Regions from separate parts of the Streptomyces rishiriensis genome, predicted to be linked through region 1. Evidence: riboswitches for the same ligand, from Rfam matches in the RefSeq annotation. Region 1 holds a riboswitch; the other holds the start of a gene.
The links. Region 1 has a riboswitch for glycine ahead of gcvT (glycine cleavage system aminomethyltransferase GcvT). Riboswitches for the same ligand answer to the same signal wherever they lie in the genome.
Positions count from the first base shown of each region.

Region 2: linked by a shared signal. The riboswitch ahead of gcvP (aminomethyl-transferring glycine dehydrogenase) and the one ahead of gcvT (glycine cleavage system aminomethyltransferase GcvT) in region 1 are both predicted to bind glycine.

Region 1 covers NZ_JAUSWV010000002.1:5,907,137-5,912,716, reverse strand. The annotation lists gene QF030_RS28915 (ABC transporter permease) at 1-218, opposite strand, end outside; gene QF030_RS28910 (enhanced serine sensitivity protein SseB C-terminal domain-containing protein) at 531-1,286, opposite strand; gene QF030_RS28905 (enhanced serine sensitivity protein SseB) at 1,510-2,322, opposite strand; gene QF030_RS28900 (AAA family ATPase) at 2,402-3,085, opposite strand; glycine riboswitch at 3,265-3,364, shown strand; glycine riboswitch at 3,365-3,480, shown strand; gene gcvT (glycine cleavage system aminomethyltransferase GcvT) at 3,523-4,665, shown strand; gene gcvH (glycine cleavage system protein GcvH) at 4,785-5,162, shown strand; gene glyA (serine hydroxymethyltransferase) at 5,177-5,580, shown strand, end outside.
Region 2 covers NZ_JAUSWV010000002.1:1,473,831-1,479,410, forward strand. The annotation lists gene gcvP (aminomethyl-transferring glycine dehydrogenase) at 1-2,325, opposite strand, end outside; glycine riboswitch at 2,508-2,603, opposite strand; gene QF030_RS08980 (PRC-barrel domain-containing protein) at 2,716-3,087, shown strand; gene QF030_RS08985 (nucleotidyltransferase domain-containing protein) at 3,093-3,554, opposite strand; gene QF030_RS08990 (DNA polymerase IV) at 3,652-5,115, opposite strand; gene QF030_RS40560 (transposase) at 5,174-5,580, shown strand, end outside.

The DNA.
Region 1 (5,580 bases):
AGCAGCCCGGTGATGACCGGCGCGAGCAGCGCGACCACGACCAGGACGAGCACGACGACGCCGCCCGTGAGGGCGAGCTTGTCCCGCTTGAGGCGCTCCCAGGCGATCCGGCCCAGGGAACGGCCCTGAACGGCCTTGGCGCCGCTGGTGGCGACCGACGCTTCCTCGGCCGCGCTCGGGGCCGCTTCCGCGGTCGGCTCGTGCAATGGTGCCGTCATCTGGCAGGGACCCCTCTCAACCGGCGGTAGCCGGCCCGCACTTGCCGCTGTAGCGGCGTGATCAGTCCGTAATACGCAGGGGATAAGTCCCCTGACGCCGGAGTCTTCAACGGTTTGGCGATCTGTAGCCAGACTTGGCAGTGAATGGATGCGTAAACGTGATCCGGGTAGAGGGGTTCCGTTATCCGGACGGCGGGTAACGCCCCCCGGACGGTGACCTATTGGGGCAGATCGGTCGAAAAACGGACCAATCGCCTTCATCTACGCGCGAAGAAGTCCGGCCTCCACTTTATGGCGGACCCGTGACGGGGATCAGTAGCGTCCGGTGGGCGGATACCCGTAGCCGCCCGCGGGCGCCTGGGCCGGGGCCGGGGCGTGGGCCTCGCGGTCGTAGAAGGGCCGGGCGGTGGCACGCATCCACATCACGACGGGGTCGTACTCGTCGGTCATGGCGACCGTCGACACCGGCAGCCCGTCCGGCACGGCCCCGATGGACTGCTGCATCATCGCCCGTACGGCGTCCACGGCCGGCGGCGAGGCGTCGTACACGTCGAGCCCGATGGCCAGGTAGGGCGCTCCCAGCGCCGGCTGCACCCAGGCGCGGCGCAACGCGCGGACCGCCGGGGTACGGTGGGCGTTCTGCGCGAGCAGGGCGTAGAACTGCGGAATCTCGATGCCCGGTTCGGACAGCCGCAACGGCCCGGCCGGCTGGCGCTCCAGGCCGGTGGCGATACGGCGCAGGTCCAGCCACGGAATGCCGACCCCGCCGCCGGGGGCGTGCGGGTTCAGCCAGAGGCCGTAGTGGTCGGGGTAGAGGGTGCGGGCCACGTCCAGCCCGTCGACCACCTCGTACGACCTGTTCCAGCCACTCGCGCTGAGTTCCTGGGCGGAGGTGACACACGGCGCGTAGCCGTGCCCGTCGACCTCCATGTTTCCGTACTGGGCGTCCGGGGAGCCGGCCTGGCCGTGCCACAGCAGCATCCAGACCTGGCCGGACGAGGGGGTCGCGAGCGCGCGCAGGAGCGCCTCGTAGGCGTCGTAGCGCCCGGGCGTGACCTGGCGCAGCATGTGCTCGACCGAGCCGGTCGCGGCAGTGCCAGCGCTCACTTTTTATCGCCCCTTCGAGAAAACGTCCCGCGTTGGAGTCCAGCTTAGGCGCTCTGCCCGGCCGAGCCGTTGGGAGCTCGGGACCGACTGCGCGCCGGCGGACGCGCGTCGGGTGCGGCGGGGCGCGCCCCGCGGCGGGGCCGCGGCCGAGGACAGCCCCGCGCCCCGTCAGGCGGGCTGCTCCTCAGACCTGGTGGAACCCCGTGTAGAAGGGGCGGACCCGCTCCCTCAGCCAGTCGCCCACCGGATCCTGGGCCACGTCCAGGAGGACCAGGTTGACCGGCCACGGGGCCGGCGTCCTGCCCAGCGCCCTGCCCAGGGCCTCAAGGGGCAGGGCCCTCAGGTCGCCTTCGAGGTGGGAGAGTTCCACGCCCACGAACATCACCGGGTCCGCCGTCTCGATGACGGCCAGGCAGCGGCGGGCCGTGCGGACCACGCCCGTGGCCTCGAACTCCGCCGAGGCCGCGGCCAGGAAGTCCATCGGCTCGTCCTGCCAGTCGGGCTCGTAGAGGCGGACCCGTCCGCCGCCCGCGGTGCCGTCCGGCGAGGTGCGGCCCGCCCGGCACAGCTCGGCCACGGCGGGCGGCGGCAGCGGGATGCCGACCACGCCGTCCGGGTTCACCAGGATGCCCACCTGCGGGGGCAGTCCCCGGGCGAACTCCACGGCCGGCGCGATCGTGAACGACATGTGGGAGCCCACGACCTGCCGGAACTGTTCCTCGGAGCTGAAGACCGGCACGTACACCTGGCCCTCGAGCTCCATCGTGGGCAGGTCCAGAGGGCCGCTGTGCGGGCCGCCGCCGCCGGGCAGCGGCACCCAGACGAAGCTGCGTCCGAGCACCTCGACGATCCGGCCGCCGGCTCCCGGCACGCCGAGGGAGACGGAGAGCACCTCCTCCAGCTCGTTGCCGGGCCATCCGCCGTGCGGATGGGGGTGCGCCTGCGCCGGAAAGTCCGCGGAGTAGTCCGTCGGAAAGTTCGCCGGGGGGAAATCCATCTGCCTACCGCCTGCTGAGAACCGCTCACTTCGCTGTGGCCGAAAGGCTAGCGGGTACCCGGGGGTCGCGCCCGAGCCCTCAGCCCGTGAACCCGATGCGGCGCAGCGCGTCGGCCGCCGCGCGGTCGAGCAGCACCGCCGAGCCGCAGCCTGCGGGCAGCCGGCCCTTCTCCACCGAGCGCACCAGACGGGAGGCGGCGTGGCGGTGGCGCAGGAACGCGTACCGGGAGACGCCCCGACCGCGCTCGCGCTGCCCCTCCAGTGCCGTGTCGGCGCCGACGTCCAGCAGCAGCAGGTGGAGGACGCCGCCGCGGCGGCGGGCCTCGCGGGCCAGCCAGTCACGGACCCAGGCCTGCGTGCCGCAGTCGTGCACGACGACGCCCGCACCGCCGCGCAGCGCCCTGCGCAGTCCGGCGTAGTGGGCGAGCCGGACGAGGGGGCGGTAGAGGCCGTAGGGCAGGAAGCGGGGGGCGCGGGCGTCCCAGCGGTCCCGGGTGTCCTGGGAGTCGACGCGGACGCCCTGCACGGTCCGCCGCATGAGCGTGGACTTGCCGCTGCCGGGCAGACCGGTGACCACGACCAGGTCACGGGGGCCGAAGAGCAGTCCGTGCGGGCTGCGGCCGGCTCGCTCGCGCAGGTCGCGGACGACGGGCGCCGGCTGCGGGCCGCACGCCTCCCGGGCCGGGGCGACGGGCTGCGCGGGCAGCGCGATCCCCGAGCCGGTCGCGAATGCCGTGGACCTCGCCGTGGTCGTCCTGTTCACCGTGATCGTCCTCCCCTGGGGTCCGATGGTGTCCTCATCCCCACTGAGCGTAAAGAGAAGGTAATGCGCCGCGTCCGGCGATTTCGTGCGCGTACCGACACAAGCCGGTTACAGATGCGGCCTGCCGTGATCGGGGCGAGCCGTGCAATGATGGCCGCGCCAACTGCATACCGGCCGTTTGAATCCGCGCGGGAGAGTCCTCAGCAGCAGCTTCGCTGGGGCGCCGAAGGAGCAAGTCCCTCCCTTGAATCTCTCAGGCCCCGTTACCGCGCGGGCGAGGCACATCTGAAAAGCGGGCCGCTCTCCAGTGGCCCCACCCAAGGTGCAAGTCATGACCGATCCCTTCCCGGGTTGTCATGGCGAACCTCTCAGGTTCCGATGACAGATGGGGAGGAACGACCTCGCCGTGCCGTCATGCCTTGGGAGACGAACGCCCGATGAGCAGTACCGACCCCGCTTCCGCCCAGAACGCCGGGCAGCGCCTCACCGCCCTCGACGCGGTGCATCGCGCGCTCGGCGCGACGATGACCGACTTCGCCGGCTGGGACATGCCGCTGCGCTACGGCTCCGAGCGCGACGAGCACCAGGCCGTCCGCACCCGGGCCGGGCTCTTCGACCTCTCGCACATGGGCGAGATCACCGTCGCCGGCCCGCAGGCAGCCGCCCTCCTCGACTTCGCCCTGGTGGGCAACATCGGGGCGGTCAAGGCCGGCCGCGCCCGCTACACGATGATCTGCCGGGCGGACGGCGGCATCCTGGACGACCTGATCGTCTACCGGCTGGCCGAGACCGAGTTCATGGTGGTGGCCAACGCCTCCAACGCACAGGTCGTGCTGGACGCGCTGACCGAGCGCGCCGAGGGCTTCGACGCGGTGGTCCGCGACGACCGTGACGCCTACGCGCTGATCGCCGTGCAGGGCCCCGAGTCCCCCGGCATCCTCGCGGCCGTCACCGACGCCGACCTGGACGGCCTGAAGTACTACGCCGGCCTGCCCGGCACCGTCGCCGGCGTCCCCGCCCTCATCGCGCGTACCGGCTACACCGGCGAGGACGGCTTCGAGCTGTTCGTGCGGCCGGAGCACGCCGTCGAGCTGTGGCAGTCGCTGACCAAGGCCGGCGAGGGCGTCGGGCTGGTGCCCTGCGGCCTGTCCTGCCGGGACACCCTGCGCCTGGAGGCGGGCATGCCGCTGTACGGGCACGAGCTGAGCACCTCCCTCACCCCGTTCGACGCGGGTCTGGGCCGGGTGGTCAAGTTCGACAAGGAGGGCGACTTCGTCGGGCGTACGGCGCTGGAGGAGGCCGCCGGGCGAGCCGCCTCGCAGCCCCCGCGCGTCCTCGTCGGCCTGGTCGCCGAGGGCCGCCGGGTCCCGCGCGCCGGATTCGCCGTGGTCGCCGACGGCGCAGTGATCGGCGAGGTCACCTCGGGCGCCCCCTCCCCCACCCTCGGCAAGCCGATCGCCATGGCGTACGTCGACGCCGCCCACGCGGCGCCGGGGACCCAGGGCGTCGGCGTGGACATCCGAGGCAGCCACGAGCCGTACGAGGTCGTGGCGCTGCCGTTCTACAAGCGCCAGAAGTAGACACTGGGCGCGTCGACGCCCCGCCCGCGCGTGACGCTGCGCACATGTGCGCTGCTCCCCTGCGGTTCCAGCAGTCCCCCATTCACCAGCACCCTCCCGCGTACAGGAGAATTCAGGCCATGAGCAACCCCCAGCAGCTGCGCTACAGCAAGGAGCACGAGTGGCTGTCGGTCGCCGAGGACGGCGTCTCGACGGTCGGCATCACCGAGCACGCGGCCAACGCGCTCGGCGACGTGGTCTTCGTCCAGCTCCCCGAGGTCGGTGACACGGTGACCGCGGGCGAGACCTGCGGCGAGCTGGAGTCGACCAAGTCGGTCAGCGAGCTGTACGCGCCGGTCTCCGGCGAGATCGTCGAGGTCAACCAGGACGTCGTCGACGACCCGGCGCTGGTGAACTCCGCCCCGTTCGAGGGCGGATGGCTGTTCAAGGTACGCACCGCGGGCGAGCAGGACGACCTGCTCACCGCCGACGAGTACACCGCCTTCACCGCCGGCTGAGGAGTCGTAGACGCATGTCCGTCCTGAACACGCCCCTGCACGAGCTCGACCCGGAGATCGCCGCCGCGATCGACGCCGAGCTGAACCGCCAGCAGTCCACGCTCGAGATGATCGCCTCGGAGAACTTCGCTCCGCTCGCGGTGATGGAGGCGCAGGGCTCGGTCCTGACCAACAAGTACGCCGAGGGCTACCCGGGCCGCCGCTACTACGGCGGCTGTGAGCACGTCGACGTGGCCGAGCAGATCGCGATCGACCGGATCAAGGAGCTGTTCGGCGCCGAGTACGCCAACGTCCAGCCCCACTCGGGCGCCTCCGCCAACCAGGCCGCCCTGTTCGCGCTGGCCCAGCCCGGCGACACGATCCTCGGCCTGGACCTGGCGCACGGCGGTCACCTGACCCACGGCATGCGGCTGAACTT
Region 2 (5,580 bases), 4.4 Mb from region 1:
GCCCATGAGCCGCACATACGCCCACGAGATCGGCAGGATCCCGGCGGAGCCCCAGGGAGCCGCGGAGATCGGCCCCACCCCGGTCTCCGGCCCGGCGGCGGGCTGGAGCGGGTGGTTCGGCAGATACGGCGCCAGGTGCGACCGTACGGCCACGGGTCCGACGCCCGGGCCGCCGCCCCCGTGCGGGATGCAGAACGTCTTGTGCAGGTTCAGGTGCGAGACGTCGCCACCGAAGTGCCCCGGCTTGGCGAGACCGACCAGCGCGTTGAGGTTGGCGCCGTCGACGTACACCTGCCCGCCCGCCTCGTGCACCTGGGCGCAGATGTCGGCGACGTGCTCCTCGAACACCCCGTGCGTCGACGGGTAGGTGATCATCAGCACCGACAGCTCGTCCCGGTACCGCTCGATCTTCGCCCGCAGGTCCTCGACGTCGATCTCGCCGTCCTCGGCGGTCTTCACGACGACGACCTTCATGCCGGCCATCACGGCACTGGCCGCGTTCGTGCCGTGCGCGGAGGACGGGATGAGGCACACCGTCCGCTGCTCGTCACCGTTGCCCCGGTGGTACCCGCGGACGGCGAGCAGCCCGGCCAGTTCGCCCTGAGACCCGGCGTTCGGCTGGAGCGACACCTTGTCGTAGCCGGTGACCTCGGCGAGCTGCTCCTCCAGCTCGCGGATGAGCGTCAGATAGCCCTCCGCCTGCTCGGCCGGCGCGAAGGGGTGCAGCTGCCCGAACTCGGGCCAGGTCACCGGCTCCATCTCGGTGGTCGCGTTGAGCTTCATCGTGCAGGAGCCCAGCGGGATCATGCCCCGGTCCAGCGCGTAGTCCCGGTCGGCGAGCCTGCGCAGGTAGCGCAGCATCGCGGTCTCGGAACGGTGCTGGTGGAAGACGGGGTGCGTCAGGATCGCGTCGGACCGCAGCAGCCCGGCGGGCAGGGAGTCGGCGGTGGCCGCGTCGAGCGACTCGATGTCGCCGTCCACCCCGAAGGCGGCCCAGACGGCGGACACCTGCGCCCGAGCGGTCGTCTCGTCACAGGCGATCGACACCTGGTCGGCGTCCACGAGGTGCAGGTTGACCCCGCGCTCCCGCGCGGCGGCGACGACCTCGGAGGCCTTCCCCGGCACCCGTACGGTCAGCGTGTCGAAGTACGAGGCATGCACGACCTCGACGCCGCCGGCCTCGAGCCCGGCGGCCAGGACCGAGGCGTACCGGTGCGTGCGCAGGGCGATCGCCCGCAGCCCGTCGGGGCCGTGGTAGACGGCGTACATCCCCGCCATCACGGCCAGCAGCACCTGCGCCGTGCAGATGTTGCTCGTGGCCTTCTCGCGTCGGATGTGCTGCTCACGCGTCTGCAGAGCGAGCCGGTAGGCCTTGTGCCCGTCGGCGTCCACCGACACGCCCACCAGCCGCCCGGGCAGGCTGCGCGCGAACTGCTCGCGGACGGCCATGTAACCGGCGTGCGGACCGCCGAAGCCCATCGGCACACCGAACCGCTGCGTCGTACCGACCGCGATGTCCGCCCCCAGCTCGCCGGGCGACTTCAGCAGCGTCAGCGCGAGCAGATCCGCGGCGACCGTGACGAGCGCGCCGAGCCCGTGCGCCTGGTCGATGATCGCCTTGAGGTCCCGCACGGCACCGGAAGCGCCCGGGTACTGCACGAGCACGCCGTTGATCTCCCGTGCGGCGATCTCCGCCGGAATCCCGTCGCTCAGGTCGGCGACGACGACCTCCACGCCCGTCGGCTCGGCGCGGGTCTCGATCACGGCGATGGTCTGCGGCAGCGCGTCCGCGTCGATGAGGAAGAGGCCCTTCTTGTTCTTCCCCATGCGCCGGGACAGCGCCATCGCCTCGGCGGCGGCCGTGCCCTCGTCGAGCAGCGAAGCGCCGGAGGTCGGCAGCCCGGTGAGGTCCGCTACCACGGTCTGGAAGTTCAGGAGCGCCTCGAGCCGGCCCTGGGAGATCTCCGGCTGATACGGCGTGTAGGCCGTGTACCAGGCCGGATTCTCCATGACGTTGCGCAGGATGACGGGCGGCGTGAAGGTCCCGTAGTAGCCGAGCCCGATCATCGGAGCGAGGACCTGGTTGCGGTCGGCCAGCGAGCGCAGCTCGGCCAGCACCTCGGCCTCGGTGCGCGCGCCCGGCAGGTCCAGCGCGTCGGCGTTCTTGATCACATCCGGGACCGCTGCGGCGGTGAGCTCGTCGAGCGAGCCGTAGCCGACCTGTGCGAGCATCTTGGCCCGCGCTTCGAGGTCGGGCCCGATGTGGCGGTGTTCGAAGGGAATTCCCTGCTCGAGCTCGGCGAGCGGAATGCGATGGGCGGTCATTACGGAGGCCTCCTGGTCTGACACGACCTTCGAGGGTCACCACGGTGGGTACCCGGACGGCCTCCCCCTCTGTCATCTCAACCTGAGAGCTTCACCGGGTCCCCGAGGGCACCCGGCTTTCACCGTCGGTGAGAGCGGAAGCCGTCGACGCCGTCGGCACCCGCCCTGCTTTCCAGAGTGACCTCGTCCGTGCGGTACGTGAGCCTGAGAGATTCCGGGGAGGATTTGCTCCTTCGGCGCCTCCGGTGATGTCCGGAGGACTCTCCCGCGCGGTGTCAGCAGCCATTGTCAGACTACCAGCGGGGTCAATGAGTCTCGCTCGAGTGGCCGCTCGTCCCGATGTGCTCTTTTGTAGTGCTTACGGATGAGTTGCGACCAAGTGGAGGGCCCGTGCAGACCGACATCGATCCGCGCAACCTGATAGGCCGCAAGGCGTTCGACCGCAACGGCACCAAGATCGGGACCGTCGACGAGGTCTACCTCGACGACGCCACCGGAGTGCCGGAGTGGGCGGCCATACGCACCGGTCTGTTCTCCCGCGACGCGTTCGTCCCCCTGGAGCCCAGCCGGCTGGTCGAGGGCACCCTGCACATTCCCTTCGACCGGGGCCTGATCAAGGACGCTCCCGACTTCGGTGTGGGCCGCCACCTCTCCCCGGAGCAGGAACTCCAGCTCTACCACCACTACGGCCTCGACGTGGGCGCTCCTCCCCCGCTCCCCGACCACGACTTCGGCCGACTGGCCGGCACGGAGGACGGCTGAGCCCCTCAGCCGCAGGCCTGTATCAGCGCCCCGAGAATCCCGGCGGGGTCGTACAGCGGCCGGGCGCCGTCCGTGACGACTCTTCGGGTACCGGCGTCGACCGGGTCGGTCCGTGCCCAGCGGGCAGGCCCGACGTTCACCTCGACCTCCAGACCGGAGGCGGTCGCATACCGCCATTCGGTGACGGTCCCCCGATCCCGGACCCGGATCACCTCTCCCAGAGCCGGCTCCCGAGCCCACCCGTCGTCCTCGGCGTACCGGGCTGGCGCCGTCGACAACACCACAAGGTCGACATCCGAGTCGGGACCCGCTGTCCCACGTGCACAGGACCCGACGAGCAGCAGCCCCACCACATCGCTCCGGTTCCCGGCCCACCGGGTCATCCTGTCCACCACCCGGCGCATCTCGGCCTCATGCTCCGGCGACACCCCGGCCGGGTCCGCGAACCGGCCTCCGTGCAGCTTCATGCAGCTCCCTCCCCATCCCCCACCGGTGCCACCCGCGTGCCACCGCTCCGACCCACCTCGCAGTTCGAACCGCTTCACTCTGTGTAACTGATCCACCTCACGCAGAGTTCCCGGACTCCGCCTCCGACGGCTGCGCCTCTTCCGAGGGCTGCACCTCGGACGGTTGCCTTTCCGAGGACTTCACTTCAGGATGCGGTGCTCCCGCCGCCGCCCCGCCGTCGTCATCCGGTCTTCGTCGCACCAGAGGCAACGGATCCGCCGGCTCCAGCGCCGGATCGTCGGTCCTGAAGGTGCGCACCCGTCCCGGCTCCGACTCGGGCGTCTCGAACCGCACGGTGACCCGGCCCAGCCCACTGCCCTGCACCCATCCGTGCCCGAGCTCGGCATGCCGCACGTCGTGCCCCGGGCGCCACTGGCGCTCGACCGGCACCGGCACCTCGCCGACGGGCTCGGCAGCGACTTCCTCCTCGGGCCCGACCACCCGCTCCTCGGCCGCCTGCGCGAACAGATCCTCCTGCGTGAAGTCCGCCAGCCCGCTCACGCCCACCCCGAGCAGCCGCACCCCGCCCGTGGTGTCCACCGACTCCAGCAGCCGGGCCGCCGCCTCCCGGACCACCGCAGGATCGTCGGTGGGCCCGCGCAGGGTCTCGGACCGGGTGAGCGTGGAGAAGTCGTACCGCCGCACCTTCAGCACGATGGTCCGCCCCGACAGACCGGCCTCCCGCAGCCTGCGCACACATCGGTCCGCGAGCCGCTGCACCTCCAGCTCCACCCGGATCCGGTCGTGGATGTCCACGTCATAGGTGTCCTCGACGGAGACCGACTTGGCCTCCCGCTCCGCCACCACGGGCCGGTCGTCGCGGGCCAGCGCCATGGCGTACAGCGCGTGCCCGTGCGCCTTTCCCAGCAGCCGCACCAACTCGTCCTCACCGGCTTCGGCGATCTCGTCGATCGTGAGGATCCCGGCCCGGCGCAGATGGTCCCCCGTCGCCGGACCGACCCCCGGCAGGGTCCGCACCGGCAGCGGGCCGAGCAGGGCCCGCTCCGTCCCCGGCGCGATGAGCACCAGGCCGTCCGGCTTCGCCTGCTCGGAGGCGATCTTCGCCAGCATCTTGCAGGAGGCGAGGCCCACCGAACCCGTGAGCCCGGTGACGGCCTGTATGTCCGCGCGCAGCCTGATCCCCGCCAGCCGCGCCGACTCGCTGTCCCAGGCCGCTCCCCCGGCATCCAGGTCCACGAAGGCCTCGTCCAGGCTCAGCGGCTCCACCAGCGGCGACAGCGCCCGCAGCAAGCCCATGACCTGCTCGCTGATCGACCGGTAGAACGCGAAGCGCGGCACCAGATAAGCGGCGTTCGGAGCCCTTCGGCGCGCCTGGGCCATGGGCATCGCCGAGTGCACTCCGAAGACCCGCGCCTCGTAGGAGGCGGTCGCGACCACGCCGCGGGGCCCCAGACCGCCCACGACCACGGCTTTCCCGCGCAGGCTCGGCTTGGAGGCCTGCTCCGCCTGCGCGAAGAAGGCATCCATGTCGAGATGCAGGATCGTGGGCGCGTTTCTCACATGTCCGATGCTGCACCACGGCACTGACATTGATGCTGATACTCGGGTTCCGGTGGTCGTGACCCGGGCACTGACTGACGCCCTGCTGGACTGTCTTCGCGTTGTTCTGTCCGGCCGCCGGGATCTGTTCGGCCAGGTCCTCGTCACCGCTCCGGAGGCGATCCGCTCGAAGTACGGGCAGCTCAAGGGCACCGACCGCACCGAGGCCCTGGCTCGGCTGCGACCGGCCGGCGACGCCCTGCACACCGCTGTCCTGACCGCGCTGAAAAGCCTCGCCCGCCGCGTCAAGGAACTCACTGCCGAGCACGAGACGCTGACGCGGGCCCTGGATGCCGAAGTCACCACACACAACCCCGGCCTGCGGGCGACCTACGGTGTCGGCCCCGACACCGCCGCGCAGCTGCTGATCACCGCGGGCGGCAATCCCGAACGGATGCGAACCGAGGCGTCCTTCGCGGCTCTGTG